Regions from separate parts of the Proteus vulgaris genome, predicted to be linked through region 1. Evidence: predicted binding sites of a transcription regulator. Region 1 holds the regulator's gene; each other region holds the start of a gene.

The links. The regulator ArgR, encoded in region 1, controls arginine synthesis, uptake and breakdown. The targets are predictions, from matches to a motif close to ANTGAATAAAAATACANT.
Region 2: the regulator ArgR is predicted to act here: its motif matches at 8,519-8,536, upstream of argC (N-acetyl-gamma-glutamyl-phosphate reductase).
Region 3: the regulator ArgR is predicted to act here: its motif matches at 1,877-1,894, upstream of argA (amino-acid N-acetyltransferase).

What each region holds. Positions count from the first base shown of each region.
Region 1 covers NZ_CP090064.1:265,086-276,359, forward strand. The annotation lists gene tamA (autotransporter assembly complex protein TamA) at 1-217, shown strand, start outside; gene tamB (autotransporter assembly complex protein TamB) at 214-4,038, shown strand; gene LW139_RS01360 (gamma-glutamylcyclotransferase family protein) at 4,044-4,391, shown strand; gene ppa (inorganic diphosphatase) at 4,716-5,243, opposite strand; gene fbp (class 1 fructose-bisphosphatase) at 5,443-6,450, opposite strand; gene mpl (UDP-N-acetylmuramate:L-alanyl-gamma-D-glutamyl-meso-diaminopimelate ligase) at 6,615-7,994, shown strand; gene argR (transcriptional regulator ArgR) at 8,058-8,528, opposite strand; gene mdh (malate dehydrogenase) at 8,974-9,912, shown strand; gene LW139_RS01390 (helix-turn-helix domain-containing protein) at 10,015-10,281, opposite strand; gene LW139_RS01395 (DNA-binding protein) at 10,468-10,818, shown strand; gene LW139_RS01400 (DNA-binding protein) at 10,901-11,274, shown strand, end outside.
Region 2 covers NZ_CP090064.1:96,370-107,643, forward strand. The annotation lists gene proP (glycine betaine/L-proline transporter ProP) at 1-682, opposite strand, end outside; gene LW139_RS00450 (LysR substrate-binding domain-containing protein) at 1,392-2,405, shown strand; gene LW139_RS00455 (M20 metallopeptidase family protein) at 2,477-3,655, opposite strand; gene LW139_RS00460 (hypothetical protein) at 3,655-4,104, opposite strand; gene LW139_RS00465 (DUF3100 domain-containing protein) at 4,101-4,922, opposite strand; gene poxB (ubiquinone-dependent pyruvate dehydrogenase) at 5,492-7,216, shown strand; gene argE (acetylornithine deacetylase) at 7,309-8,472, opposite strand; gene argC (N-acetyl-gamma-glutamyl-phosphate reductase) at 8,573-9,577, shown strand; gene argB (acetylglutamate kinase) at 9,598-10,371, shown strand; gene LW139_RS00490 (argininosuccinate synthase) at 10,447-11,274, shown strand, end outside.
Region 3 covers NZ_CP090064.1:3,530,552-3,541,825, forward strand. The annotation lists tRNA gene LW139_RS16960 (tRNA-Met) at 1-10, shown strand, start outside; tRNA gene LW139_RS16965 (tRNA-Met) at 42-118, shown strand; tRNA gene LW139_RS16970 (tRNA-Met) at 141-217, shown strand; gene amiC (N-acetylmuramoyl-L-alanine amidase AmiC) at 425-1,687, opposite strand; gene argA (amino-acid N-acetyltransferase) at 1,928-3,262, shown strand; gene recD (exodeoxyribonuclease V subunit alpha) at 3,339-5,249, opposite strand; gene recB (exodeoxyribonuclease V subunit beta) at 5,252-8,872, opposite strand; gene ptrA (pitrilysin) at 8,869-11,274, opposite strand, start outside.

The DNA.
Region 1 (11,274 bases):
TCAATATAACGTTACAGGTAATTGGTGGAGTGCTGTCTTTATTGATAGTGGCGAAGCGGTTAATGATTTTACTCGCAGTGATTTTAAAACAGGTGCCGGTGCCGGTGTGCGCTGGGCATCACCTGTTGGGCCAATTAAATTTGATTTAGCACTACCTGTGAGTGACGTTGATAAACGTAGACTCCAGTTTTATATCGGGTTAGGAGCAGAGTTATGATAAAAAAGTGGTTGAAATGGATTGCGTTAACACTCCTTATCATTATTTTGCTTACATTTGGTGCTGTAGCTTGGATCTTAGGAACACAATCAGGTTTGCATTTTGCCATTAATAGTGCTGCTCGCTGGGTTCCAGGCTTAGTTATCAAGGATGTTAATGGTGACTGGAAAGATCTGCGTTTAACGGGTGTTGAGTATCAAATGCCCGGAGTTGATGTGAACGTAGGTGAGTTATCATTAGGATTACGTTTAGCGTGCCTGACGGATAAACAAGTTTGCGTTGATACATTGGCGACACGCGATGTGGTTGTTAATGTTGATACTAGTGCTTTCCCACCCTCTGAAGAAACACCACCATCAGAACCTTTAACTGAGCTCAATGCTCCGTTACCTATCTATTTAAACTCGCTCTCATTAGAAAATACGCATGTGAAGATTGACGATATGGCAATCTCGCTGGATGAGTTTAAAACAGGTGCTCAGTGGGAAGGTCGCCTAGTTACATTAAATCCAACCGTTATTAATGATTTGCTGGTGGCGTTACCCAAAACGCCAGAAGACGGTAGTGTTGAAGCGGTTGCCCGAGATGTAAAAGAAGTCGTAACTGCAAAACCTAAAGCTGAGCCTAAAACACCAGAAGAAAAAGAACAAGCATTAGCAGACACAATTAAAACGATCTTTGCTAAGCCATTATTGGCTGAATTACCTGAAATTATTATTCCTGTGGATATCAATATTGAAGGTATTGAAGGTAAGCAATTACAAGTGAGTGGGGATACTCCAGTTACTATCAATCAATTATCTTTTGAGGCAAATATTCAAGGTAAGCAAGTTAATCTCACTAAATTACGTGTTGATGCGCCTGAAGGTGAGGTCAGTTTAAATGGGGGGATCACGCTTGATAAACAATGGCCTGTTAATTTAGATATCAACGCAACCATTCGTGATGTTGTGGGGCTTGAAGATTTTAAAGATCAAAAAGCGACACTTTCTTTACAAGGTGCGTTACTCGAAGAGCTTAAATTAGCACTTTCTTTAACTGGAACAGTAACCGCTACACTTGATGCTCAGGCTGAGTTAGCCAAGCCACATCTTCCATTAAAACTGACTTTAGAGAGTCAAAAAGTACGTTGGCCATTAACTGGTGATGCACAATATCAACTTAATGACACTCGACTACGTCTCAATGGCCAGACGGATAATTACGATCTTTCATTGCGTTCTGATATCCAAGGTCAGGAGATCCCACCGGCTAAATTAATGTTGGATGCAAAGGGTAATGAAGAAAAAATAGAGTTAACACGTCTGCGTTTAGCAGCATTACAAGGTCATGCTGATATCACAGGTGTTGCTGATTGGAGTAAAGCCATTAGTTGGAATGCATTGCTCACTATTTCAGGAATTAATACCGCAAAACAGTATCCTGATATGCCAGCCAAATTAGATGGGCGTATTGCTACAACGGGAAGCCTGTATGGTGGAAGTTGGCAATTACGTGTTCCTGAAATCACTTTAGATGGCAATATCAAAAATAATCTTATCAAGGCGAGAGGGAATGCCTATGGTAATGATTCTGGGCAATGGAATATTCCTCAATTAAATCTGATACTGGGTAAGAATAAACTCGATATCGAAGGACATCTAGGTGACAAGTGGGCATTAGATGCCAATATTAATGCGCCAGGATTAAATGGTTTAGTGCCAGGACTTGCTGGTGTTGTAAAAGGTAAGGTGAATATTCGAGGTGATATTAATGCACCGAAGATTATTGCTGATATCAACGCTCAAGGTATTAAATGGCAAGATCAAGTGAGTGTTGAATCTATTACGATTAAAGGCGATGTTCAGTCTGATAAAGAGATTGGTGGCAAACTGGCTATTACTGCACGTCAGTTAAAACAAGCTGATTTAATTATCCGTAATTTAACGTTAGATGCAGCAGGCACAGAAAAACAACATAAACTCACGTTGAAAATGGATGGTGAGCCTGTTTCTGGTGGGCTGACATTAGCTGGATCATTTGATAAAGAGAAACAACAGTGGAAAGGAACACTAAATAATACAGCTTTTGATACCCCTGTGGGTGAATGGCGTTTAAATAAAGCAATGGCGCTGAATTTGTTGGCAGAAAAGCAAGAGATCACGATTGGCTCTCATTGCTGGGTGAACCCAAATGCGCAAGTTTGTGTTCCTAAAGCGATAACAGTGGGTGAAAGTGGAACTGCTGCAATAACGCTAACACGTTTTGATTTAGCAATGATAAAGCCGTTCTTGCCACCTGAAACTTCTGTTCGAGGTGTATTTACAGGGGATGCCACTGCAACATGGAACTCAAAAGGTGGATTACCGAAAGCATCTGTCAATCTAAAAGGGCAAGGTGTTGCGGTAAAACAGAATATTGAAGGAACGATTTTACCTATTGATTTCGATGCTATTACCTTAAATGCAGGTATGAATAATGGTAAAGCAACATTGCAATGGCTGATTAGCATTGCAGGTAATGGTGACTTTAAAGGTAATGTACATGTTGCCGATCTTGAGAAAAAGCGCCAACTATCAGGTACGGTTGATATTGATAATTTGACATTAGATTTAATTAAACCGTTCTTAGGTAAAGGTGAAATTGCTCAAGGGAATATTGGCGCTCAATTACGTTTAGGAGGAAGTGCTCAATCGCCACTGTTATTTGGTCAATTCGGGATTAATCAATTAAAAGTGGTTGGGCATTGGATCCCATTTGATATTACGAAAGGTAATGTTGATGTTCGATTCAATGGAGCAACATCGGACTTAGGCGGCAGAATTGAAACGCCAGAAGGTTATTTGAATCTTACTGGGAATGCCGATTGGCGTAAGTTAGATGAATGGCGGGCAGTGGTCGCCGCTAATGGTAATAAGCTACGAGTGTCATTGCCTCCAATGGTGCGTATTGATGTTAATCCTGATCTCGTCTTTGAGGCTGGCCCTCATTTACTGAAATTAGATGGTCGTATTGATATCCCTTGGGCTCGTATTGTGGTTCAAGAATTACCAGAATCAGCGGTATCGGCATCTTCTGATGAAGTGATGCTAGATAAAAACTTGCAACCTATAGCACCAAAAGAGACATCGATTCCAATTCAAAGTAATTTAGCGATTAATATTGGTGATGATGTGACGCTGGACGCATTTGGACTTAGCGCCCGATTGACGGGAACACTTAAAGTCAATCAGAATAAACAAGGGCTAGGTTTAAATGGGCAAGTTGATATTCCAAGAGGGGCATTCAAAGCCTATGGACAAGACTTACAAGTACGTAAGGGCCAAATCTTGTTCTCGGGACCTGTTGATCAACCTTACTTAAATATCGAGGCTATTCGTAATCCAGATAATACCGCAGATAATGTCATTGCAGGGGTTCGGGTAACAGGACTTGCTGACCAGCCTAAAGTGGAAATTTTCTCTGAGCCGGCTAAAACACAACAAGAAGCATTATCTTACTTGTTAAGAGGCGAAGGTCTAGACAGTGGTGATGCTGATTCATCACAAATGACAGCAATGCTGATAGGATTAGGCGTTGGTCAGAGTGGTCAGCTTGTAGGGCGCATAGGTGAAACCTTTGGTGTTTCGGATTTAGCGCTTGATACACAAGGTGTGGGGGATAACTCACAAGTTGTGGTCAGCGGTAAGATAACGAACGATCTACAAGTGAAGTATGGAGTGGGTATATTTGATTCGCTAGCGACGTTAACCTTACGTTATCGCTTGATGCCCAGGTTGTATTTACAAGCAGTGTCTGGTATGAATCAGGCAATAGATCTGCTTTATCAATTTGAGTTTTAAATTATATGCGAATTATTGTTTATGGAAGTTTACGGCAAAACCAAGGTAACCATCACTGGATGACGTATGCGCAACTTTTAGGTGAGCATAAGTTAGTGGGGTACAAACTCTATGATTTAGGGTTTTACCCTGCGGTTATTGAAGGTGAAGGAGAGATAGAGTGCGAAGTTTATCGGATAACCCCTTCTATCTTGACAGAGCTTGATGAATTGAAAAAGAATGATCAGGATTACAAGCGACAACTGATTTCAACGCCTTATGGCAGTGCTTGGATCTACCTTTATCAAAAGCCTGTGGATGGTTTACGTGAAATAAAATGTGGTGATTGGTTAAAGCGCCACGAAGAAGAGTAACCGGTTATTACCCTTTTACTCAATATTATGCAAAAACGGCTTGATAGGAATATTGAGCCGTTTTTATTTTTATAAAAGGGGAATAATTTTAATCGAAAATAGTATTTATAATTAATCGTTGTTTAATCTAATAAAATAAATTAGTGGGTTATACATTAATGATAGTCGGTATTGCGATTACATTGATAAGCGGTAGATTACGTATAATGTGTTTGAAGAAAAGAGTAGTACCATTATAAAAAAGCTCTTCAATAAGAAGAGCTTATTCATCAGTAAATTATAAAATAATAACTTACTTAGTTAGTTATTCTGATAGCGTCAGAATTATTTTTTAGCACGTTCGAAAGAAGACAGAATTTCAGCTTTAGCGGCTTCTACGTCTTCCCAACCGTCAACTTTAACCCATTTGCCCGCTTCTAAATCTTTGTAGTGCTCAAAGAAATGTTTGATCTGTGCTTTTAACAGTTCTGGTAGATCAGTCACATCTTTAATGTGATCGTATTCTTTGCTCAGTTTAGTGTGTGGTACTGCAACCAGTTTCGCATCTTCACCTGATTCGTCAGTCATTTTCAGTACGCCAACAGGGCGGCAACGAATAACTGAACCTGGTTGTAATGGGTATGGAGTTGGAACCAGAACGTCTACTGGGTCACCATCTAAAGATAATGTGTTGTTGATGTAACCGTAGTTGCATGGGTAGAACATTGCAGTTGACATAAAACGGTCAACAAACAGTGCACCACTTTCTTTATCAACTTCGTATTTGATAGGATCAGCATTTGCTGGGATTTCAATAACAACATAAATATCTTCTGGTAGTTCTTTACCAGCAGGAACATGATTCAGGCTCATAAAAAATTTCCTATAAAAAAATTAATTTTACGTGGCCTGTAGTATAGCGAAAAGTTTTTAACAATACCCGTTTTTTGCCGAACATGTTGCGTTATGACGTAAAAATAAGCAGTAAATAAAAGGAAGTTCTATTTCCAAAGATGAAAAAACCGGACGAAAAAGAAGCCCGGTTTATCTATGTCGGAGCTAGACCAATGAATTATTCTTCGTCTGGATATTGCGCCATAAAGCTTTCAGCTTGCTCAACCATCGATTTAGTACCTACAAAGAAAGGCATACGTTGGTGAAGCTCTTTAGGTTCGATATCAAGAATACGTTCTTTACCATTACTCGCTTTACCGCCAGCTTGTTCTGCTAAAAACGCCATTGGGTTACATTCATAGAGTAAACGTAATTTACCAGTAGGGTGGCTTGCAGTGCTTGGATAGATATAAATGCCACCTTTCAGTAAGTTACGGTGAAAATCAGCGACTAAAGAACCGATATAACGAGTGGTATAAGGGCGATTAGTGGCTGCATCTTGTTCTTGGCAATACTTAATGTATTTTTTGACACCTAATGGGAATTTGATGTAGTTACCTTCATTGATAGAGTACATATTTCCTGTTGGTGGGAAATGCACACTTTCATGAGATAGGCAGAACACACCTAAAGAAGGGTCATAAGTAAAGGCGTGAACACCACAACCTGTTGTATAAACTAACATGGTTGATGAGCCATAAACGACATAGCCTGCTGCAACTTGACGATGACCAGGTTGTAAGAAGTCATCTAATGTTACAGATTGGCCAATAGGCGTAATACGGTGGTAAATAGAGAAAATTGTCCCGACGGAAACGTTTACATCAATATTCGACGAACCGTCTAAAGGATCCATTAGTACAACATACTTAGCATTCTCAGCACGATCACCTTCAAAGATTACAATATCATCTTCTTCTTCTGATCCGATACCCGCAACTTCACCACGTGCTTTTAATGCCGCTTTTAGTTTCTCATTCGCGTAAAGATCCAGTTTCATCTGGGCTTCACCTTGAACATTAGAAACACCGTTAGTACCCAGAATATCGACTAACCCTGCTTTATTAATATCACGGTGGATAATTTTAGCCCCAAGCTTAATTGCCGAAAGTAATGCAGTAAGTTCGCCAGTTGCATGGGGAAAATCTTGTTGTTTCTCGACGATAAATTCGCCTAATGTTTTCATGACGCAGGTCCTGAATGTGAGTGGGTAAAGTAAAAAAGGAGGAAAATCTCCTTGGTGGTGGCAAGTTTAGCCAAAGAATCGAATGATTCAAAGGTTAATCCGTTCCTTATCTGCTTTTTGATCGTTAGAATAGTGACCAACTTCATGCTATTGGACAGAAATTCATGCACATTCATATTCTTGGTATTTGTGGCACCTTTATGGGAAGTCTTGCCATTTTAGCTCGAGCTAAGGGACATAAAGTCACAGGCTCTGATGCTAATGTCTATCCACCAATGAGTACCTTATTAGAAAATCAGGGAATTGAACTGATTGAGGGATATGACCCTAAACAATTAGAACCTGTTCCTGACATGGTGATTATTGGTAATGCAATGACACGAGGAAATCCTTGTGTTGAAGCTGTACTTGAAAAAGGTCTGCCTTATACTTCAGGCCCTCAATGGCTACATGATTATATTTTACCTGAACGTTGGGTATTAGCGGTTGCAGGAACTCATGGTAAAACAACAACGGCAGGTATGTTAGCTTGGGTTTTAGAAGATTGTGGCTATAAGCCGGGTTTTTTGATTGGGGGTGTGCCTGGTAATTTCCAAGTTTCAGCACAATTAGGTGAAAGTCCTTTCTTTGTGATTGAAGCCGACGAGTATGATAGCGCTTTCTTCGATAAACGTTCTAAATTTGTACATTACTCACCTCGCACACTGATTTTAAATAACCTTGAATTTGATCATGCCGATATTTTTGACGATTTAGCGGCAATTCAAAAACAATTCCATCATTTAGTTCGTATTGTTCCAGGCAGCGGAAAAATCATCATGCCTGACAACGATATAAATTTAAAACAGACCATTGGAATGGGATGTTGGAGCGAACAAGAATTCACGGGTGAAACAGGCGATTGGCAAGCTAAAAAACTCACTAATGACAGTAGTCATTTTGAGGTGTTTCATAAAGGTGAGCGAGTCGGAGAAGTGTGTTGGGGGCTTTCTGGTGAACACAACATGCAAAATGGCTTAATGGCAATAGTTGCTGCACACCATGTTGGTGTTTTACCTGATGACGCTTGTGAAGCATTAGATAAGTTTGTTAATGCGCGTCGTCGCTTAGAGTTACGTGGTGAAGTTAATCAGGTCAGTGTTTATGATGATTTTGCACACCATCCTACGGCGATTTTAGCAACGCTTGAAGCGTTACGCAGTAAAGTCGGTGGAACCGCGCGTATTATTGCGGTGTTAGAGCCTCGTTCAAATACCATGAAAATGGGAATTAGCAAGGATGATATCGCCCCAGCATTAGGTCGAGCTGATGAAGTATTTTTATTCCAGCCACCGAATATTCAATGGTTAGTGAGTGATATTGCAGAGCATTGCGTACAACCCGCTCGTTGGAGTACCGATCTTGATACATTAGTGGATATGATTGCGAAAGAAGCACAAGCGGGCGATCATATTTTAATTATGAGTAATGGTGGCTTTGGTGGGATACATGAAAAGCTGCTTAAAAAATTAGCTCAGCCTAAAGGATCAGAGAATCAGTATTAATAATAAATAAAAATAAGCCACTGAATGTTTAGTGGCTTATTTTAGGACGTTAGAGTAAAGCGATTATAATTCCTGATCAAACAGGTTTAGGATTGCATCTCGCAACTCTTCTGTTGAAAATCCTGGCGCTGGTGTTGAGAAAATAGTGTCATCACCTGCAATACTGCCAAGGATCCCTTCTGCTTTGCCTAATGAATCTAATAAACGTGCAATAAGTTGTGCCGCACCTGGGCTCGTTCTTATCACCACAACCGAATGGTTATGGTCGATATCGAGTACCAAATTTTTTAATGGGCTACTTGCTGTTGGTACGCCAAGTTCAGTTGGAAGGCAATATACCATTTCCATTTTGGCGTTTCGGGTTCTTACTGCACCAAATTTTGTTAGCATACGAGAGATTTTGGATTGATTAATATTATCAAATCCGGCCTCTTGTAATGCCGTCACAATCTCGCCTTGTGAACTGAATTTTTCTTCTTTCAGCAGGGCTTTAAACGCTTTAACCAAGTCTTCTTGCTTAGAAGGAACGCGCATAGTTCACCTTTAGTGAGTTATCAATAACCTGCGTATTATGCAGAGAAGTGAATTTTTATGCAACAAAAGACGATGAAAGGTGAGAGGTAATCTACTGAAAATTGTAAAGTAGAATGTACTGCAAAAAAGTTTTATTTATCGACTTTGAATGTGATAATTTAAGGAAGTAAAATATTTGTTAAATAAATGATAAGCTTAAATGATTATCATAAGGAGATAGTGCCACTTAACATTTTACCCAATTTATTGGAATTATTTATCAAAAGAGTGCCCACTATCTCATTAACAGATAAGCAATTTGTTTAGAATAACCAAAGTATTATTTTCCACTATAAATGCCTTATTATGCAATATTGCTGTTAAATAATTGTTTTTCAAAAGGTGTATTGCGTAATAGTGAGTCTCTCTAAGGCGTTCCACTATCTCGTAACTAAGGAGTATCAGAATGAAAGTAGCAGTTCTCGGTGCAGCGGGTGGTATTGGTCAGGCACTGGCACTTCTTCTTAAAAATCAGCTTCCAGCTGGTAGTGAACTCTCTTTATATGATATCGCTCCCGTCACACCGGGCGTCGCAGCTGACTTAAGCCATATCCCAACTCAAGTGACTGTAAAAGGTTTTGCCGGCGAAGATCCATCTCCTGCATTAAAAGACGCTGATGTTGTTCTGATTTCTGCGGGTGTTGCTCGTAAACCTGGTATGGATCGTTCAGATCTTTTCAACGTTAACGCAGGCATTGTGCGCAACTTAATTGAAAAGGTAGCACAAAATTGCCCTAAAGCACTTATCGGTATCATTACTAACCCTGTAAATACGACAGTTGCTATTGCTGCTGAAGTACTTAAAAAAGCAGGTGTTTACGATAAAAAACGTCTTTTCGGTATCACCACACTTGATATCATTCGTGCTAATACTTTTGTTGCTGAATTAAAAGGCCAAGATCCTCTGAAAACCAATGTTCCTGTTATTGGTGGGCATTCTGGTGTCACCATTCTTCCTCTACTTTCTCAAGTTGCTGACGTATCATTTACAGATGATGAAATCGCAGCACTGACAAAACGTATCCAAAATGCAGGTACTGAAGTTGTAGAAGCGAAAGCTGGTGGTGGATCAGCAACATTATCAATGGGACAAGCTGCGGCTCGTTTTGGTCTTTCATTAATTCGCGCTTTAAATGGCGAGAAAAATGTTATTGAATGTACCTATACAGAAGGTGACGGAGAATATGCCCGTTTCTTTGCACAACCTATTCTTTTAGGTAAAAACGGTGTAGAGGAATATTTATCTATTGGTAAATTAAGTGATTTTGAAAAACAATCTCTTAATGGCATGTTAGACGTATTGAAAAAAGATATAATTCTTGGTGAAGAATTTATTAATAAATAAAGAAATACTTTTTTTGCTATAAAAATAATGCAAAATTAAATAAAAACCGCTGATATAGTATCAGCGGTTTTTTTTATTAATTATAATGTATGTAATTATTAGTTAATTATTAGTTTTGTCACGAATCTTTCGTTCAAGTAATTCTCCTGTTTCAGGATGAAAATAACGGCTTGGCCAAATTTCAGAAGGAGCAACACCAAGATAATCAGCAATGATTTTTTCTCCTTTAGGCCAAGGGCGTGACAGTGCATTAGCGAGTGTTGAAGAGCTTAACCCTGCTTGGCGAGAGATGGCAGCAAGTGTTGTTCCTCGTTTTCTAAGTGCGGCAATAATATCGGCAGGATGCCAATCAGATTTCCTTGAAATCATTTTTAATCCTTTTTCTATAAAATTAATTGCTGTGTTAGTGGTATAAATAACAGTTTATTAGAAATGTCCTAAAGCATTTAAACTGATTATTTAGAAAATAAAATAACATTATTTTTCTAAAAAGATTTCTGATTTTTTTCTTAATAATTTCTTTTTTGAAGTTGATAACAATTTTAGAGAAACATAATGAAAAAAGAGTGGTATACGGCAAAGGAATTGACGGGTATAGGTGGATTACCTAAATCACCACAAGGTGTAAATGCAAAAGCTAAACGTGAATTTTGGCAAAAACAAAAGATAAAGAATAAGCAAGGTAATGGTGTTGAATATCATTATTCTTGTTTACCAGATAAAACTTTAATTGCTCTGGAACTTTATGAACCATTAGCACATTACAAACTAAATAAAAAAGAGGAGCCACTCGTTATCTGGGTGAAAGCATTCCAACAACTAAATGATGGTGAACAAAAAACATTAACAGAGCTGATATTGCGGGATGGTATTAGAAGTTTTTTAGAAAAACTCGTCAATGATTAGGCGAGTTTAAAGAATCTATTATTGCGTTATCCGCAACAGATATCTATCTGACTAACCTCTTAGTTGAATGTGAGATGAGATCATGAAAAAAGAATGGTATACAGCGAAAGAATTAGTGGGGCTTGCGGGGTTACCTAACTCACCGCAGGGAGTGAACTTGATGGCGCGTCGTGAAGGGTGGGAAAATCGCCGTAAACGTGGTGTGCAGGGGAAAGCTGTCGAGTATTCAGTGAAAAGTCTACCTGATGAGGTCATTGGGGTATTAGCTGCACATGAACCTCCCGCAGAGTATTTATCAAAGCGTCAGGATGCTTTTTTGATCTGGGTGGAAGCGTATTATCAATTAACCAAATCAGAACGTGAAAAAATTGTGAAGTTTGTGCTTCGAGAAGGGTTAGCAAAGCTCATTAGTTATATTGATGCTGATAATCAAGACGCAATTGAGCGAGAAAATGA
Region 2 (11,274 bases), 170 kb from region 1:
ATGCAGGTGTTTCTTCTAAAGCATGACGTAAATATAAGCCAATAAGACCTAACGGTAATGCTAAGAAGAACGGAATACGCCATCCCCATTCATGAAATGCGGCTTCACCCAAAATAGTTGAGATAAGTACAACAACACCCGCACCCATGACAAAGCCGGCGATGGAACCGAAATCTAACCAGCTTCCCATAAATCCACGTTTACGATCTGGTGAGTATTCAGCAACGAAAATTGCTGCTCCTGAATATTCACCACCAATAGAGAAACCTTGTGCTAGCTTGGCAAGTAATAATAAGACTGGTGCCCAAATACCGATGGTTTCATATGCAGGGATAAGACCGATGGCAAACGTACTGAGTGCCATAATAATGATGGTGACAGATAACACTTTCTGACGACCAAATTTATCCCCTAGCATTCCAAAAACAACACCCCCTAATGGTCTTATCAAGAAAGGTACAGAGAAAGTGGCAAGAGCCGCAATCATCTGTACGCCAGGTGATGCTCCAGGGAAGAAGACTTGACCTAAAACGTAAGCAAGGAAGCCATAAACACCAAAATCGAACCATTCCATGGCATTACCTAATGCGGCAGCAGTAATGGCTTTTTTGAGCTTACTATCATCAATAATGGTTATATCATTGATTTGTAGTGGTTTATTTCTTTTTTTCTTCATTTTCATATTAAGTGACCTTTATTAAGGTATTCGTAATTTCTTGTTATTCAATTAATTAAAAGAAATGAAGTGACTATTTGTTAGCGAGAAGAGTGAGTGATAAAAATTCACTAAAAAACAGCTTACTTCTACCAAAATTAAATAGTGATATTAAGCTAATAGATAAGAGAATATTTATTAAGTATAGATGAGATTGAATAAGATAATAGGAAGTTTTCTTTGTTGTTTTGATATAACAAAACATAGCCTCTAAGTATTAAAATGTGATCGTTATCATAACGTAATTCTGCTTTTCTGTAAAATTTATGGTGTTAGTGATTGTAAATTTAGCTTAAGTGAAGGGAAAGTGTTTGCAATAAAATCGTGAAGTAAAAATTAAAATTCTATTTTAATAACATGATGTTAGGCTGGTTTATTATTTTTTTGATTCAGGCTAACGCATTTGTATGAGTATTGTGCATAATACAAAGGTTGATAGATAAGTAGAAAATAATAACACCTTATTTTGCTTTATTATTCTTTCGAATAGTTAAAGTGAATGTGTGGATAATAGAATAGATCTCGCTATTCTTATTATAAGATTAAATCAAGATAGTATGACGAGATATCACGATAGAGATATTAAAGATAGTTTATCTATTACTCATATTTAGAATAAAAATTTATAAAATTAATAATTAACCGCGCATTTGTGCAGATTAACCCAGGTACCTCTATGAACATTAATCAACTGAAAAGCTTTGTTGAAGTCGTAAAAAATAATTTCAACATTACTAATGCGGCTGAAAAACTCTACACCTCTCAACCCACAATTAGTAAACAACTCAAAATATTAGAAGATGAGCTCAGTGTGTCTCTGTTTGTCCGTAAAAATAATAATTTATTGGCATTAAGCCCAATGGGTAAAGAAGTGCATAAAATTGCCTGCGATATTCTCGGGCAAGTTGATCGTATTAAAAGCATTGTGGCTGAAGAAGATCGTAATAAAAAAGTTGATTTGCATATTGCGACAACACATACCCAAATTCGCTATTCATTGCCCAATGTTATTGACCATTTTCGGCGTTATTACCCTAATATTTCCTTGCATTTTCATCAAGGAGCACCAGCTCAATTAGCGGAAATGGTCAAAAATGGTGATGTGGATTTTGCTATAGCAACAGAGTCTATGCACTTGTATGAAGATTTAATTACTCTGCCTTGTTATCGCTGGACACGTAGTTTACTCGTTCCTTATGACCATCCTCTTGCTGAATTACAAGATGATGAACAAGTCACTATTGAACAAATGGCTGAGTATCCATTAATTACTTATGTTTTTGGTTTTACTCGGGGATCGAAGTTAGACAAGGTATTTTATAAAAATAATCTTAAGCCCAAAGTAGCATTAACGGCAACGGATACAGAGATTATTAAATATTACGTTAAGCGTCATTTAGGTATTGGTGTTATTGCAACGGCTTCTTATGATGAAACGGAAGATAGTGGTGCATTAAAATGTATAAACATCGATCATCTTGTACAACCGAGTTATACCCATATCTGTGTCAGTAAACATACGCATATGAAAGATTATATGCATGAGTTTATTTCTCTTTATGCTCCTCATATTGATAAAAATATTATTCAGATGCCAGAGCAGTGGGAAAGCCAATGGCATAGTAAAGAGGTCTACCAAGAATTACCTGATTTACGCTCTGTAAATATCAATAATAGCGTTGCAGAATAGACATCAGATCAGAATAGAAAAAAGCCCGTTGTGCGGGGGCAATAACGGGCTTTGGGCAGAATAATAAAAGATTAGCGGGTCAGAATGTTAACAAAAATCTGAGCACCAACTAATAAACAATCATCATCGACAAAATAAGGATTTGCGTGAAGGTAATTATTAATTCCTTTCGCTTGGTTACCACTTCCTAAGAAGAACATGGCTCCGACTTTGCCTTTAGTCGCGTTAACCATGTAGCTAAAGTCTTCACTGCCTGTCATTGGCTTACCGTTCGATTCAATATTCTCTTCAGGTAAGAATTTACGCATTGCATCTAATAAACGCTGATGCGCAGTTGGATGATTCACAACAGCAGGGTATCCGCTATAACTTAATGTGGTTTTAAATCCACCAGCTGTACTACGAGCCACAATTTCATCAAAACTTGCTTTCAGTACTTGGTCAGTATTTTCATCCATAGAACGGATAGTACCGCGAGCTTGAACGTGGTCAGCTAATGCGTTAGGGATAGTTCCCCCATTGATCATGCCACAACCAAAGACTGCAGGGCTAAATGGATCTGTTTTTTTCGCAACAACATAATCCATATAATCAATTAAGCGAGTCGCTTCGCGAATGGCATCTAAACCTTTGTGTGGTGTTGAACCATGTGCAGAAACGCCATAAACATCTAATGTCCATGCTGAGCCATAAGATGACATCACGCCATCATTAAAGCGTACACAACCAGTTTCAATAGCTGCATCATTATGAAGTGCGTAGGTTTCATCAACGCCTTCCATGCAACCCATTTCAACCATTTTTTCAGCACCAGGAACACGCATATCTTCTTCAGCCATTTGGAAAATAAAGCGGACGTTCGCACTCATCTCTTCTTTATTTTCGGCAAGATATTTTGCACTGGTTAATGCCATGGTCATATGAGTATCGTGACCACAGTTATGCGCACAGCCTTGGTGAATTGAGCTATGTTCATTATTAGTTAAGTCTGGCATTTCTAATCCATCCATATCAGCACGGATGGCAATTAATGGAAATTCAGCATTAACAATTAAGTCAGCAGTAAAACCGGTATATCCATCAAAAGTTCTAATTTGATAACCAAAACTTTCCATTAATTCACGGCAATACTTTGATGTCTTATATTCTTCACCTGATAACTCAGGTATTTTGTGCAAGTCTTGTCGTGTTTTTTTACTAAAGTCATTTAATTGAAAGAGTTTTTCACTGACATTATAAATATTATTCATTAGATAACTCCCTGGATAGTAAATCCAATTTGCGCGACGATTGATGCTCCAAAGAAACAACATGTTGAAACAATCATGAAAATAAGAATAACTTTCCATGACATTTTCTTAAGTTCTTCTAATTGACCACCAACAGATAAACCAGCAAATGCTAATAAAGGAACACAACAAGATAAGAAAGAGACTTTACCAATAGAACTAATAAAGAAATCTCTTACTGGTGTTTCGGGTAAACAAATAAGTATCCCAATAATTGTTGCATAAGCAAATGTTGGTAAAGATGAAGGTAAATAATGTTTTGCAACGAGTGAAATAAATACCACTAATGACATAGCAATAAAGCTATCCCACATTGCATAAAGAGCGATCCCTGATGTTAACGTCTGAGTAAACATTGCCAGTAAAATAGCAACGAATACAAATTTCATATCAATAATTATATTTTTCATGCAGTTTTGCCTCTGGTGAAAATTTTATAAATTTTTTCTGAAAGAGGTAAACCTAAATAGGTTAATGACAGTGCGCCAAGTGCTGATGATAATAAGTTAGATGCAGCGGCAACACTTAATACTTGCTGTGCTAATGCTTCATCAAGACCATTAATTAACGCACCTGATGCAGCACTTAACATTGAACCAGAACCCACGCCAGAGCCTGCAGCGAGTGCAAGTGGGTGTAATCCTGTTAATGGAGCAATACTACCTAATACACTAAACCACAAAGTACCAATAACAGAACCACATAAATAGATGGCTAATACACCAATATATTCTTGTGAGCCTGTACCGAACTTACCTTGAATTACAGCAATAGAAGGTTCACGGCTAATAGATGAACAAGCACCAATTGCACGACGACCAAATCCAAATTTAATTGCTAATGGAACTGCAATTAATACAGGTAATAAGTTTCCTAGTTCCTGAACAAATAAAGGAACACCGACACTTAAAATCATTTTAATATTAGGAACAATCATTCCTGCATATTGCGTACCTAAAATAAGTAGGCTAAAACCCACCATTTTACCGCAGAAGCCTTCTTCTTTTTCTGTAAATAATTTACCCCATACTTTAATTTTTTTACGGGTAAATCCAGCAGATATACACATACCAATAATGACAGCAAAGAGCATTGGTAGAATAGGTATTACTGCAATGCCAATCTTAATTTCTTTTTTACCAATCACGTATTGTGAAATAAAAATCAAGAAAAGGACTGCCAGAATACTAATAAAGAAAACCTTTATCGGACTTCTACTTTTGTCCATCCGTTAATCTCCGTCGAAAAATAATCAGGCTTTATTTTAGAGGACAAAAAGCAAAAGGTAGCGTGACCAATGTCATGTTTACTTCATACCTCTTTTTCATGGAGTATGAAATAATACAATGGTGATAAATTTATTAACAAATAGAAGAAAGTTAAATTTTTTAATAAAGACAGTGGGTAAGGCTGAAATGAGTCAGCTTAATTGTTAATAAAGATGTGATGTAAAAAACTATAATTAAAAATTATTTTAATTATTAAAATAATCCTATAAATAACTTTTGTCCATTATTTAGTAAATAATAATACGTTATTAATGAGATATATTCTTATTTAATGCGATTATTATAAATTTAATGAATGTATTTGTAAGTGATATTTTATTTTTACATTTTTTACCGATGCTAACTTTATCACGACAGTGACATTATAGTGATTGGTGTTATTCTTTATATTTGAGTTAATGAAACAAATTTCTCTGTAAGTAAGTGAAGGACAGAGATCAAAAAACACAAGGAAATAGGCTTAGCTCACAGAGATACAATTCACCCAAAACTGAGGAAAGACATCACCATGAGTAAGCAAACAGTTGCAACCTATATTGCTAAAGTACTCCATAATGCAGGTGTAAAACGTATTTGGGGCGTGACAGGCGATTCTCTCAATGGATTAAGTGATAGCTTGCGAAAGATGGGAACGATTGAGTGGATGGGAACCCGCCATGAAGAAGTGGCCGCATTTGCTGCAGGCGCAGAAGCCGCAGTCAATGGAGAATTGGCGGTTTGTGCGGGCTCTTGTGGACCGGGAAATTTACATCTTATCAATGGACTTTTTGATTGCCATCGTAATCATGTTCCTGTGCTAGCCATTGCTGCGCATATTCCTTCTGCTGAAATTGGTAGCAATTACTTTCAGGAAACTCATCCTCAAGAGCTTTTCCGTGAATGCAGTCATTATTGTGAATTAGTCTCAAACCCAGAGCAGATCCCGCAAATTCTCGCTATCGCTATGCGAACCGCGATTTTGAGAAAAGGGGTAGCGGTTGTGGTTTTACCGGGAGATGTTGCGCTAAAACCGGCTCCAGAAGATGCACATGAAAATTGGTATCCGTTGCAGTTTCCACTGGTTATGCCTAATCGTTTTGAAATCGAAAAATTATCTGATGCACTGAATAACGCAAAAAATATTACTTTAATGTGTGGTGCAGGGTGCGCTCAGGCACACGATGAAGTGATTAAATTGGCTCAAACTTTAAAAGCACCTGTTGTACATGCATTACGAGGCAAAGAGCACATTGAATGGAAAAATCCGTACAGTGTAGGAATGACAGGATTAATTGGTTTTTCATCAGGTTATCATGCGATGGAAAATGCAGATACACTGGTGCTATTAGGAACACAATTTCCTTATCGTGCGTTTTATCCATCAAAAGCCAATATTATTCAAATCGATATTAATCCAAGCAGCCTCGGTTCACATTGTCATGTCGATATGGCAATGATTGGTGATATTAAAGCAACACTAAATGCGATACAGCCTCGTTTAAAAGAGAAAACAGATACCTCTCACCTTGATGCCTCGTTGAAACATTACGCAAAAGCACGACAAGATTTGGATGCACTTGCACAACCAAGTGAACGAGAACTTATTCATCCACAATATCTAGCACGCAAATTGAGTGAGTTGGCAAATGATGATGCCATTTTTACCTGTGATGTCGGAACACCAACAGTGTGGGCGGCTCGTTATGTAGGAATGAATGGAAAACGCCGTTTGCTGGGCTCGTTTAATCATGGCTCTATGGCAAATGCGATGGCTCAAGCTATTGGTGCACAAGCATTAGATAGAAAACGCCAAGTTGTTGCAATGTGTGGTGATGGTGGATTCACCATGTTAATGGGCGATTTTATCTCGTTAGCGCAAATGAATTTGCCAGTGAAAGTGATTATTTTTAATAACAGCGTATTAGGTTTTGTGGCGATGGAGATGAAAGCTGGTGGTTATTTAACTGATGGAACAGATTTGCATAACCCTGATTTTGCTGCCATTGCTAATGCATCTGGTATCAAAGGTATTCGCGTTGAAAAAGGTGAAGATCTGGATAAGGCACTGAAAGAGGCTTTTGAACATGATGGCCCCGTGATTGTGGATGTGGTAACTGCAAAACAAGAGCTTTCTATGCCTCCTGAAATTAAGTTTGAACAGGCAAAAGGTTTTAGCTTGTATATGATGAAAGCGATTATTAATGGTCGAGGTGATGAAATTGTTCAACTAGCCAAAACTAATTGGTTACGCTAATCGCCTACCCGTAACTCGAATTATTTAGAGTATTAATTGAAGATAAAAACCCTATCAACTGGGGTCAGTTCATAAGCCGATAGGGTTTTTTATTATTGCGTTTTTTCTGTTAAACAGAAGTTTTCAATTAATTGTCCCATCAATTCACGAGTTGGTTCAATAAATGCCATATCAATAAATTCATCAGGCTGGTGGGCTTGTTCAATTGAACCTGGGCCTAATACTAAGGTAGGACAGAGATCTTGAATAAATGGCGCTTCAGTACAGTAGTTCACTGTTTGTGCTTTCTCACCTAATAACTTTTCAATGACTGCAACCATTTTATGATCGGTCGGGCACTCATAACCGGGAATAGGATCATGTAGCGCTTCAACATTTAAGCGACCCGGCCAACGTGCTTTTACGGGCGCTAATGTTTCGTGTAGTAAATCATCTAAATCTTGCAATGTAAGCCCGGGCAATGGGCGAATATCCATATGTAATTCACAGCAAGCACAAATCCGATTTGCTGCATCACCACCATTAATATAACCAAAGTTCATGGTCGGATAAGGGATAACAAATGCAGGGTTGTTATAGCGTGTTTTTAGCGTATCGCGCAGTGTACTAAGGTGAGTAATGGATTCATGCATTAGCTCAATCGCATTCACCCCTTTTTCTGGATCGCTAGAATGTCCTGATTGCCCTGTAATGCGTATTGCATTTGATAAATGCCCTTTATGAGCACGAATCGGCTTTAGGGATGTTGGTTCGCCAATAATGGCAAAATCAGGGCGGATTGTTGTATTGGCGGCAAAATAACGTGCACCTGCCATAGAGGTTTCTTCATCTGCCGTGGCGAGAATATAAAGAGGGTGAGTTAACGTGTTAGTATCTACATCTCGTAATGCATCAAGAATAAAAGCAAAAAAGCCTTTCATATCTGCAGTGCCTAAGCCGTATAACTTATTTTCTTTTTCTGTCAGTGTAAAAGGATCTTGTGTCCAACGACCTTCATCAAATGGCACCGTGTCAGTATGACCACAGAGTAATAACCCGCCTTTTCCTGTTCCTAATGTTGCTAAAAGGTTAAATTTTCCTCGAGTTTCAGGTACAGGTTGAATTTCAATTGAAAAACCTAATGTTTCCAACCAATTAGCAAGCAAATTAATCAGCGATTCGTTGCTTTGATCGTTCTTAGCATCTGTAGCACTGATAGAGGGCGTTGCAATTAATTGACGATAAATCTCAATAAATGTAGGTAATTTAATATTCACTGTTGACAGCCTTTCTTCATAATAGTATCAATATTCATGCACTTTTTTTGAATAAAAATACATTAATCGGTTTGTGTTCATAGTACAAGGTAAGAATGACATGTTAAATACTCTGATTGTAGGAGCAAGTGGTTACACTGGCGCTGAATTAGCCGCCTATCTTCAGCAGCATCCTCATGTGAATTTGAGCAGACTGATGGTATCAGCTCAAAGTGCAGATGCAGGAAAACGCTTTTCTGAACTTCATCCTCAATATCGTGGCTTAGTGGATCTCCCTTTAGAGCCAATGGTTGATGTTGTTAAAGCGGCTGAAAATATTGATATCGTTTTTTTAGCAACAGCCCATGAGGTCAGCCATGATATTGCCCCGATTTTTTTAGAGCAAGGTTGTGTGGTGTTCGACTTATCGGGTGCCTATCGAGTACAAAACAAGCATTTTTATCAACAATACTATGGATTCGAGCATAAGAATACAGATTGGTTATCACAGGCAGTGTATGGATTAGCTGAATGGAATGCTGACATTATCAGTCAGGCGCAATTAATTGCTGTGCCGGGTTGTTATCCAACGGTATCTCAGTTGTCATTAAAACCCTTAGTGGAAGCGGGACTGTTAGATACCGCGCAATGGCCAGTCATTAATGCCACCAGCGGTGTAAGTGGTGCGGGTAGAAAAGCCTCTTTAACCAGCAGTTTTTGTGAAGTGAGTTTGCAACCTTACGGTGTGTTTACTCATCGTCATCAACCTGAGATTGCAACACATCTGGGCATTGATGTGATTTTCACCCCCCACTTAGGCAATTTTGCCAGAGGGATCTTAGCCACTATCACCTGTAAGTTAAAAGCAGGCGTGACACAAGAGAAAATCAGACAAGTCTTTGATGAAGCTTATCAAGACAAGCCATTAGTGCGTGTTTATGACAAAGGATTACCTGCATTAAAAGCCGTGGTAGGAACTGCATTTTGTGATATCGGGTTTGCTCAACAAGGCGAACATCTGATTGTAGTAGGTGTTGAAGATAACTTGTTAAAAGGGGCCGCAGCGCAGGCGGTGCAATGTATGAATATTCGGTTTGGTTTCGCTGAAACCGAATCACTTATTTAAATAATGAGTAGGGAAGTTTCATGGAACCATTAATTATCAAACTGGGTGGTGTACTCCTTGATAACGAAGAAGCGCTAACACGTTTTTTCACCGCATTACAACAATATCGTTCAACACACTCTCGCCCTTTGGTCATCGTACATGGTGGTGGCTGTTTGGTGGATGAATTGATGGGTAAATTGCAATTACCTGTCGTGAAAAAGCAAGGCCTGCGTGTTACACCCGCTGATCAGATAGATATCATCACAGGAGCATTGGCCGGAAGTGCCAATAAAACCTTGTTATCGTGGGCAACTCAGTTTGGGCTTAATGGGGTGGGGCTTTCTTTGGGTGATGGGCAATTAGCAAAAGTCACTCAAATTAATGAAGAGTTAGGCCATGTAGGAAATGCAACTCCCGGCTCTCCAGATTTACTTAATTTATTACTGGGGGCAGGCTATCTACCTATTATCAGCTCTATCGGTATGACTGAGAAAGGTGAGCTGATGAATGTCAATGCAGACCAAGCTGCAACCGCTATCGCAGAAACATTGGGTGCTGATTTAGTGTTGCTTTCAGATGTTAGTGGCATTTTAGATGGTAAAGGTCAAAAGATAGCAGAGATGTCAGCCGAAAAAGCACAGACATTAATTGATCAAGGCATTATCACTGACGGCATGATTGTGAAAGTAAATGCAGCGTTAGAAGCGGCTAAAACACTTGGTAGACCCGTTGAAATTGCCAGTTGGCGCCATGCTGAAAAACTAACCGCACTGTTTAATGGTGTTGCAGTAGGCACCCGTATTTTAGCTTAAAAATGACTCTATAAATCTTATCACTATTTGATAGTTGGCTGAATTTAAACAAATTAGGAATTGAAGGTTATCACTATGACTAAAGGTATTAAGAAAATCGTACTAGCGTACTCAGGCGGATTAGATACTTCGGCGATCATTCCTTGGTTAAAAGAGCATTACGATAACTGTGAAGTTGTTGCTTTTGTTGCTGATGTTGGGCAAAGCCGTGATGATTTAGTTGGCGTAGAACAGAAAGCGTTAGCGTCAGGAGCATCTGAGTGTTACGTCGTTGATTTACGTGAAGAGTTTATCAAAGACTATGTTTATCCTGTGTTAAAAACCGGTGCTTTATATGAAGGTAGCTATTTATTAGGTACTTCAATGGCACGTCCAGTTATTGCTAAAGCTCAGGTAGAATTGGCATTAAAATTAGGTGCTGATGCTGTTGCTCATGGCGCAACGGGTAAAGGTAACGATCAGGTTCGTTTTGAAAGCACCTATGCAGCTCTTGCTCCGCAACTAAAAGTCGTCGCGCCTTGGAGAGAGTGGGATTTACGTTCTCGTGAAGCACTGCTGGATTATCTGAAAGTCCGTAATATTCCCACTACGGCTACACTTGAGAAAATTTATAGCCGCGATGAAAACGCATGGCATATCTCAACGGAAGGTGGTGTATTAGAAAGCCCATGGAATGCATCAAATGAAGATTGTTGGGCATGGACTGTCGATCCTAAGAAAGCACCAGAAACACCAGAATTAGTCACTGTTACAGTTAAAGCGGGTGAAGTTGTCGCTGTAAACGGTAAAACACAATCACCTTTTGAGTGTTTAGATACATTAAATACATTAGGTGTTAAGCACGGTATCGGACGTATTGATATTGTTGAAAACCGTTTAGTGGGAATGAAATCTCGTGGCTGC
Region 3 (11,274 bases), 1.1 Mb from region 1:
CCCGCAACCAATTCACAAAGCAGTAAGTTTATAGTATCAGTCGCGGGATGGAGCAGCATGGTAGCTCGTCGGGCTCATAACCCGAAGGTCGTTGGTTCAAATCCAGCTCCCGCAACCAATTCTATAAATAAAAATTCAGTCGCGGGATGGAGCAGCATGGTAGCTCGTCGGGCTCATAACCCGAAGGTCGTTGGTTCAAATCCAGCTCCCGCAACCAATTTTTCTTCAAGATTTCCTCTCATTTTTATTTTCTCTTTTAATTCAAAAAGCTGATCTTATCAATCATAGATTTACTACATCAATTTTCTTTTATTTCAATAACATATTGGATAAATTTATTGTGCTGAAAATACAATAGAAATTCCAATAGAAAACACATGATCTTAGCTTTCTACTGGAATATAAAAAAGGGTATAGGAAGAGATTAGCTACGGTCAGCTAAGGTTAATTCACCGCCATTAGCGAAATAAGCTTTGATCCCTTTAAAAATAGATTCTGCAATTTGTTGCTGGAATTTAGCCGTTTTCAGTTTCTTCTCTTCTTCGATATTACTGATAAAGGCAGTCTCTACTAAAATAGAGGGGATCTCAGGGGCTTTTAATACCGCAAACCCTGCCTGATCAACTTTATTCTTATGTAGTTTATTAATCCCTCCCAACAACTTAAGCACTTCACTACCAAATTTTAAACTGTCATTGATAGTTGCCGTTTGTACAAGATCAAGCATCGCATGATCAACATAACGGTCACCACTTTTGCTCACACCACCGATTAAATCAGACTCATTTTGTGTTTGTGCAAGATAGCGTGCAGTGTTACTGGTCGCCCCTGTTTTTGATAACGCAAAAACAGATGAACCTCTGGCAGAACGATTCGTAAATGCATCAGCATGAATAGAAACAAACAAGTCAGCTTGCATTTTTCGTGCTTTAGCAACACGCACCGTTAATGGAATAAACACATCTTCATTACGTGTCATATACGCCTTCATTTTGGCGTCTTTATCAATTAATGTTCTTAAGCGACGTGCAATTTGTAATACCACATCTTTTTCACGTGTTTTGTATTTTCCAATGGCACCAGGATCCTCCCCACCATGCCCAGGATCGATCATGATAATGATAGGTCTGTCTCTCCCTGCCCTACCCGGTTTTCGGGTGTCTGTTTGGGCTGGTACCGCTTGTTGTAAATCACCATCATTATATTCACGTAACAGTGCTAAGAGTGGATCATCTTCAGCATTTGCACCATGGCTTGGGTAGAAATCTAACACCAAACGGTTTTTAAATTCCGCAACAGGTTTTAGAGTAAACATTTGTGGTTGTACTGGTGTTTTTACTTCAAAAACTAATCGCACTGTTTTAGGCGTATTTTGACCAACACGGATCAACTTTAAATAAGGATCGCTAGTCTGAACTTGATTAGCCATACCCTTTAATACGCTATTAAGCTGAATACCTTCTAAATCCACCACAATACGTTCTGGGTTTGATAATGCAAACTGACGATATTTCAGTGGTGTTTTTGATTCTATAGTCACGCGAGTATAAGTCGAGGCTGGCCAAACCCTGACAGCAACAATAGATGCTGTCGCAGCAAAGCCAACAGGACTAACACTTAACAATAATAACGCGCCAATTCCTTTAATAAGACGACGACGAGTTTGATTGTGCTCAGAATGACTCATGAAAATATTCCAAAAAAACGATTAACGTCAATAAACTCTAAAAAGAGATAAAAAAAGTTAAGAACGAAAAACTTTACCCAATCCACACTCTACTGTCACTTAAAAACAGCACAATTACTCACATTTACACGAATATTCTGCCCTCATGCAAAACAATAAGATAGGATTTTACTTGCCATTCCTCATCAAAAAGAATAAAAATACATTAAATGCGAATAAAAATTCACTTGAGAGGGTTTTATGAAAGAGCGTAGCACCGAATTGGTCGATGGATTCCGCCACTCGGTTCCGTATATTAATGCACATAGAGGCAAAACATTTGTCATTATGTTGGGTGGCGAAGCTATCGCACATGAAAATTTTCCATCTATCATTAACGATATTGGATTACTACACAGTTTAGGTATCCGTTTAGTGGTTGTTTATGGCGCAAGACCACAAATTGATATGGCACTTGAAGTACAAAAAGTTTCACCAATTTATCATAAATATACTCGTATTACTGATAGTAAAACCTTAGAAATTGTTAAACAAGCAGCGGGTACATTACAGCTCGACATCACTGCACGTTTATCAATGAGTTTAAGTAATACACCATTACAAGGTGCGCATATTAATGTCGTTAGTGGCAACTTTGTCATTGCACAACCCTTGGGAGTTGATGATGGCGTGGATTATTGTCATAGCGGAAAAATTCGTCGTATTGATGAAGAAGCTATTCACCGTCAATTAGACAGTAACGCCATCGTATTAATTGGCCCTGTTGCAGTGTCTGTTACTGGTGAAAGCTTTAATCTCACATCTGAAGAAGTAGCGACACAACTTGCTATAAAACTTAAAGCGCAAAAAATTATTGGTTTTTGCTCTTTCCAGGGTGTTGTCGATGAAGATGGACACATTGTCTCTGAATTACTACCTAATCAAGCCGAAGATAAAATCCAAGAGCTACAAACCGAAGGCGATTACCACTCAGGTACAGTCAGATTTTTGCGAGGTGCCGTTAAAGCCTGTCGCCGAGGCGTAGAGCGCAGTCACCTATTAAGTTATCAATCTGATGGTGCGCTTATTCAAGAGCTATTCTCTCGCGATGGTATAGGAACTCAAATCGTGATGGAAAGTGCAGAAAAAGTTCGTAGAGCCAATATCAATGATATTGGTGGCATACTCGAACTTATTCGCCCATTAGAGCAACAAGGTATTTTAGTCAGACGTTCAAGAGAACAATTAGAAATGGAGATAGATCAATTCACCATTATTGAACGCGATAATATGACTATAGCCTGTGCTGCTCTTTACCCTTATCAATCAGAAAAAATTGGTGAAATGGCTTGTGTTGCTGTTCATCCTGATTATCGTAGCTCTTGTCGTGGTGAGGTATTACTACAACGAATTTCTGCCCATGCTAAGCAATTAGGATTAGAAAAACTATTTGTTTTAACAACGCGCAGTATTCACTGGTTTCAAGAAAAAGGATTTGAACCTGCTGAAATTGATAAATTACCCATTGAAAAGCAGGCGCTCTACAATTATCAGCGTCGCTCCAAAATTTTGATTTTAGATTTACATAAAGAGTAACTATCAAATATAAACAAAAAGACAGGTATCCCTCTCAATATCTGTCTTTTATTGTTTTTGTCTTATCTGATAGAGATTAGTAACGTAACTTATCGACTAAACCACTTCGACGCTGAATACGTGTTTGAATAGCCATTTTCACCATATATTCGCAGGCATAAAGAGAAAGTTTTTGTTTAGCGCGAGTTAAGGCGGTGTACAGTAATTCACGGCTGACCACTGGCGAAAATTTTTCAGGTAATACTAATGCTGTATGTGTAAATTCAGATCCCTGTGATTTATGCACTGTCATAACATACGCCGTTTCGTGTTGAGGTAACCGGCTAGGCTGAATGGCTTTTAAGGTACCATCTGGCAATTGGAAAAAGGCTTTCATTTCGCCTTCATCATTATTGAGCATAATACCAATATCACCATTAAACAGCCCAAGTGTACTATCATTTCTCTGGATCATAATCGGACGTCCAATGTAGTCACTCTGGTAGCTATTTGTAGGGCGACGAATTAATCGTTGACGGTGCAATAGCATTTCAATTCGATCATTTAACCCACTTACACCAAATGGCCCTTCTCTTAATGCACACAATAAACGATACTGGTTAAATGTGTTAAGGATCGCATCAGGAGTGGCTTTTTCTGCTATCAATGAGAGATACTGTCGATAGGTTTGTGCTGCATCTTGTATCATCAGTAAATAGTTTTCATCACTCTCTAATGGGATAAAATTCACATCTTGAGTATCTAGTGCCATTTCAATTTGTTGAGGCGTAATTACTGCCTTCTTCAGCAATGTCAGCGCTGTTTTAGTCTGTCCTTGGTTTACAGCAAAAGCAAGTTGACCAATTCCTGAATTCGAGCCAAATCGATAGCTTTTTCGTAATAGGCAAAGTGAATCACTAACAACTGAAACGGGTGTGTTAGAAACAGAGATAATATCTGCAGATTTTGATAACTCACCTTGTGTTAAATAATCAATTTTATCAAATCGCTTTTGGCTCAAACCATCATCCGCAAAACGGCAAATATCCCCTAATACAGCTCCAGCCTCAACAGAAGCGAGTTGGTCTTTATCTCCCAAGAAAATAACGTGGCATTGCTGTGGGAGTGCATCAATTAAGCGAGCCATCATAGGTAAATCAACCATTGACGCTTCATCAACCACTAAAATATCAAGTTGTAATGGATTATCTTTATGGTAACGCACTTGCTGGCTTTCCGGCTGAGCCCCTAACAAACGATGAATAGTTTGTGCTTGCTTTGGCATCCACTTATTTTCTTCTTCACTTAAAGCAAGTTGAGCAAGTGCTTTACCTAGGGATTCTGTTAATCGGGCAGCAGCTTTTCCAGTTGGTGCTGCTAATTGAATAATGGGTTTCTCATTCGAAGTAAGCATCACAAAAGCAGCCAAGATTTTTGCCACCGTTGTGGTTTTTCCTGTTCCTGGACCGCCAGAGATAATAGAGATAGGGCTAGTGATAGCAACACTGGCAGCTACTTTCTGCCAATTAGTTTCTTTATTTTCTTTTGCTGTTGGAAAAAGCTGATTGAGTGCTTTAATTAATGCATTTTCATCAATATCAACCACCGGATGTTCTTGCCTAAAAAATTGAGCCACTTTTTCTTCATAGCTCCACATTCTTTGCAGATAAAGAAGCCCATTATCTAAAATGATAGGTGATGGAGAATTATCACCACCTTGATTAACACAATGACTATGTATTAACGCTTCAATTATTTGATCAGTAGAAGGCTCTCCCATTCTTTGCCAAATAGCGCGAGCAAGTTCGTCTTGCCTACCATCAAACAATTGATTTTCTTTGATAATATTTAATGGCAAACAAACATGTCCAGCTCCTGTTTGAGTGCTTAAATAAGCAAAGATAAACAGTAAAATCGGATTTTCATCTTCCACCAGCATTTGTGCAAATCGAAGATCTAACGGTCGTAATACATTTTGTGTAATCGCTTGTTCTAATAGTTTGATCATTTTTATTTCTCATCGACTACATCAGGAGTGCTACTTTTCATACTTTTGCCTGTAAATAACGCATCTAGCGCCAAAACAAACGCCTCATCAGGTAAATAAGCATAAACTCCATTTCCAGGGTGTGCTTTATCTATACCACGTAAGAAAAGATAATAAATTCCCCCAAAATGGCTTTTGTAATCATAATCTGGAATGCGTTGCTGTAAAAAACGATGTAATGCTAATGTATAGAGTTGGTACTGCAAATCGTAACGGTGATCTATCATTGCATTGACCATCGCTTCTTGAGTGTAATCTTCACTCGATTCACCTAACCAATTTGATTTGTAATCCACCACATAGTATTTCCCTTCCCAGCAAAACACTAAGTCAATAAAACCTTTTAACATGCCTTCTACTTGCTGGAATTGTAAAGCAGCACAACGTTTTGATAAGGGATCAAACTGACTTATTAATTGAGTCAACTGAGATGATGTTATTTCTTGTTCAATTGGCAAATAAAATTGTAACTCATCAAGTTGTTGTGTTTTAGGGATATCAGCAAGGCATAATCCATCATCATTAAGAGGGGTATAAAACAGTGTTTCCATCCATGTTACTAATAATGGCGCCCACTTTTCATCAAATCCTTGAGCCGTTAATTGCTCTTGCATCCATTGTTCATCAATGGGTTGAGAAAAATCTAAGACTTCAAGCAAGCCATGTAAGAATGTTCCCGCAACCGCACCACGAGGAAAATGATGAATCGAATTTTCATCTGTTTCTTCTCGTTGTTTCTCACCTTTGGCATCAGTATCCAATCCAGGAGCAATAGATTGCACTAAAGCCTCAATATCGCCCAAATCGAAATGGTATCCGCGATTTGAATGTTGATAAGTTAGTCCTGAATAACTGGTTATACGCCAATTATCATGGATTTTACGTTTAAATACTGCAGCCTCTAATTTTGCCTCATTGACTAACTGAGGTTGGTAACGTTGTGCTGAAACTTCATCGAGCGTGATCACACTAATATTTTCATCGAGTAATGCATGGATTGATTGATGTAATAATTCGCTATTCCCTTCTTCACCTTGCTGTAATAAATACCCTAAAGCATTTTTATGAAGATCAGTCAGTCCCGATTTACGTTTATTCCCTTTCACCAATGGCGCAGCGCCCACATAACAACAAAATTTAGAACGAGTTAATGCTACATAAAGTAGGCGTAAATCTTCTGCTAAACGTTCTTCATCCGCTAAACGCAAGCTTTCAGGCCTGCTAAAAATATCTAACTTAGCGTAAAATTTTTCTCTGTCATGATAAAGCGCCCCTTTTTGCTCTTGATAGTTACAAGCAAAAGGTAAGCAGACAATAGGATATTCAAGGCCTTTGGATTTATGAATAGTACAAATTCGCACAAGATTTCGGTCACTTTCCAAACGCATTTGTTGGCTTTCTGATTGCGCATCAGGATGAGAAATTTGTTGTGCTAACCAACGAATAAGCGCATGTTCACTATCAAGCTGTAACGAGGTTTCCTGCAATAATTCGCCAATATGCATGATATCAGTGAGTCTCCTTTCACCATCAATACTGGCAAGTAGATCCTCGGCAATCTGATTATCCATCATAATCTTACGCAACATCGGTAAAACGCCACGTTTTTGCCATAATACATAGTAGTCAGCAAATTTCTCTACATAACTATTCCAGCGTTGTTCATCACGATTTAGGCTATCAATTTCTCTTGCACTAAAACCAAATAACCGACTAGCTAAAGAGGCTCTTAAAACACGCTCTTTCTCTGGCGTTACAACTGCTTGCAGTAACCAAAGCAAATCTTTAGCTTCATTGGTTTCAAATACACTTTCACGGTTTGATAAGAATACAGATTGTATAGAGAGTAAGTTTAGTGCATCACGAATAAGTAATGCTTCTCTACGACTACGAACCAGCACCATAATATCAGCCGATGTCAGTGATTTTTTTTCACCTTGCTCTAGGAGCCATGCTTGCTGTTGATCGCCTGCTGATAACCAATCACGAATTTGAGCTGCACATTGCGTTGCCATAATTTGCTCATAATTTCCCGTTGATAGGCTTTCACCTTCAGCAAGCCAAAAGTTAAAAGGTGAGATCGATTTACCATGGTAAATAAAAGCCATATCTTGGTTTTTTTCAGCAGAACTCACCTCAATAAAAGGGATATGCTCAAATAAAAACGGAGCACTAGAACGCATAAAAAGTTTATTAACCGCATTCACCATTCCCGGAGCAGAACGCCAGTTAGTATTTAAAGTGTAATGGTGTGTTGTTTGTTTTCGCGCTTGAATATAAGTAAAAATATCAGCACCACGGAAAGCATAAATTGCCTGTTTAGGATCACCGATAAAAAGTAACCCACTGTTTTGATGCTCACCATAAATAGCATCAAAAATACGGTATTGTTGAGGATCGGTATCTTGAAATTCATCAATCATTGCAACGGGATAACGCTCACGAATAGCCAGTGCTAATGCTTCTCCCCCTTCACGTTTTAATGCTCTATCTAAGCGTGTTAAGAGATCATCAAATCCCATTTCACCCCGACGCATTTTTTCATTTTCAATACCTTGGCGTATTTCGGGAATAGCATTCACTAAAATAACATCACGCAGTGTTAAGCTTTGTTTTGTTAGACTCTCAATTTCAACAAAAAGAATATGCTCAGGAGCAGGGCCTTTGGTCGCTTTTTCATTTAAAATTTCTTGAGAAAAACGAACCAAGCAATCAGGTAACTGATAGCTTTTTGTTTCAAGCGTTGCGGCCCATAACGTGATTTCTTCAATCCATTTAGGTAAAAAACGGCTACTATAACTTCGTTTATCCACTCCTGAGGCCGTTATCCACGCTTCAACTTCATGATGATGTTCATTCCAACGCGCTTTCACCTTATTAATGGCTTCAATAACAGCTTGATGTCGCTCTTTTACCGACTCATTTTCGCTGTCTAATGCCACACCTTCTATTTCTGGCATCTCACCTTGTAAATAAGGCTGTATTTCATAAAGTAGCTGCTCTGGACCAGACCAAATCTGGCTAACCGCATTAGCAACATCATAAGAAAGGGGATAACAGTGGCGACGCCAAAAATCAGCACAAACACGTTTTTTCAGCTCATATTCATCTTGGATCAAGACTTGTTCAAACAATACACCTGACTCAAATGCATTGTTTGCCAGCATACGCTGGCAAAATCCATGAATAGTGTAAATAGCAGCTTCATCCATTTGACGCTCAGCTTCTAATAACCACTGCGCGGCTAACTCTTTATTAGGAATTTGTTTGAGTAATTCTTGGTATGTTTTGTCACCACTATCAACATCATGACGGATACAGGCAAGCCTTAGCTCATGGATATTTTTACGAATACGTGCACGTAATTCATCGGTTGCCGCATCTGTAAATGTCACAACCAAGATCTCTTCAACGCTTAGAGGTCGATAAAACGCAGAATCTCCCCCTAAACCAAGAAGTAATCGCAAATACAGTAATCCAATGGTATAGGTTTTACCTGTACCCGCAGACGCCTCAATAAGGCGCCTTTGGTACAAAGGAAGTGTATAAGGATTTAATGGCTGTGCCTGTATCGCTTCACTCACTCTTTAATTTCCTCAACTGGTAACGTTTTTTGTAATTCACTGACTGTCGTATAACGTTTCCATTTTTTATTTTGCGCGTAATCAGCATCTTTACCATCTTTGCCAATTATTTGAGAAACAAACACAAAACCATTTGGTTTTATTACTGCTTTTTCATAAAACTCAATAGCTTGTTTTAACGTCACTTTATTAAGCTCAGCTAAGAATTTCTCTCGTCCATCATATTTTAAATTATTACGATGGAAATCATTTCGATAAAGAGAGACTTCTTCATAGAAAGTTTGAGGTGGTTGTTTAACTTCAGTAATAATTGCTTGCTTATACTGATTAAAATCAGCCTCACTCATTTTTTTCAAACGTTCGTAGGCTTGCTGATAAAATGCATTATAACGTTCATTTAAGTAAACCGGAGGTTTAGCATTACTTTGTAATAAGAAACCTAGGCCAGACTGTTCACCCATAGTGCCTTGATAAGCAAATACAGCATAACCAAGTTGCTCTTCTGTTCTTAATTGATCATAAAACCAAGGTTTAATAACTGAAGCTAACACAGAAGAAATAGCCTGACCTTCAAGGCGGCTATACCCAGTAGGGATATAAAGTTCGCCTAAAGCATTATCTGTACTGTTTGATTTATTTTGAAATTCAACGGCATCTAATTTATTGAATACTAGTGTTTCACCAATCCAGTATTCTGTTCCTTGATTACCTAATAACTCATGTGCAGATTTCGCTATATCACGGCTTTGCTCTGGCGTTAAATTACCAACAATCAGTGCTTGAAGTGCTGCGTTTTTAATCACTTCACGGCGGTTATCAATAATATCTTGTAGTGTAATTGACTCTAATGCTTTGAGTTTGTCAGCTTCTTCATAATACGGAATAGTATTTAATCGGCGAGCTGGCAGCATAGCTGCTTCAAACGCTTTTAGGTTATGAGTTACTTCAAGTTGTTCACGATACCAAGATTTAGCCTGTTCAAGCTCTTCTTGCGTTGATTCAAAGCTCATATAGCTTTTTAATGTTGCATTAACTAATTCTGGTAAATGTTGTGTATAACCATTCATTGAAAAATCAATGCCTTGTCCTGATGAGGATGAGATATTCATACCTGCAACAGAAGCTTGGTAAGATAATTCACTAAGTGCTAAACCAGCAAGATAATCAGTTAAGGTTTGTGTAACTTGCTGTTTAACCGTAATGTCTGATTTCTTATTTACTAAACTTAATGTAACGCTGGCTTTTGGCTCATCAGAAAAATAGTGTGATGGCATATAGAACAAGCGAGCACTTTTATCTTGCCACAATAATTGTGGTTTAGTGATTTTACTATCAGCGTCAATCAACGACAGATTATTAGGAATATATGGGTTAAGTGTCGGTAAGGATAATGAAATATCATCCGACAACTTCTGCCATGTTTCTAATTGTTTAGCTGTAATTTTATCAACTTGATAAGGTGCATTAACAAAATAAGCTTGTTTATTAGACGGTTCATTAGGGCTTATCACCCAAATACGTGCTTTTTCTGGCGTAAGTGATCCTAGGCGAGAAAGAATTGCTGAAGGTTCATAATTATCGGCAATATAATCAGCATTCAGGATATTTTTGATTGGATAACGCAACATCATATCTGAAATGCCTTCTATGTAATTCATATCTCTTACAATAGAACCATAACGAAATGAGAGATCTAAAACATTCGCAATTTCATCAAAATAGCGCTGACTAATGCCTTGTGACTCAATTAAACGAAGATATGAAAAGATGGCTGAGATAACTTTATCTTTTTGCGCTAAACCTTTATCTGTTAGTGCAACATAAATCGTAAAGGAGCCTTGGTTACGATCGATATACGGCTCTGAAAATGCGCTAATACTTTCAGCTAAACCTTGATCTTGTAACCATGTTGCAAGTGTTCCAGAACTACGATTACCGATTAAATAACCGATATATGCATCAGATTTACTACGAAAATCGGCAACGTTATTATCAATACCGAATTCAATTTGTAAGGTTTTTTGCGGTAAAGCAGGCACTAGATGGATCATTAACCCTTTTTCTTTATCCGTCATCGCAGGCACTGTGGTTACAGGGATATCTGCTTTTTTATTTGGAATACGAGCAAAGGTTTCTGCGGCTAATTTAGATAATTCATCAAGTGATTTATTACTATAAATCACTCCATTCATTAAGTTGCCAGAATAGTGTGTTTGATAGAATTTGATGAGTTCATCTTGAAGTTTGCTGTTTGGCTTGTCACTCAGCGTTTCTAAATTTCCGCCCATAAAGCGAGAACTTGGATGTGCTGGATTTAAGGTTTCTGCTCTAACTTGCCAAAAACGCATACCGTCACGCGCACGCGCCATGGTTAACTCGGCATTAACTGCATTACGTTCACG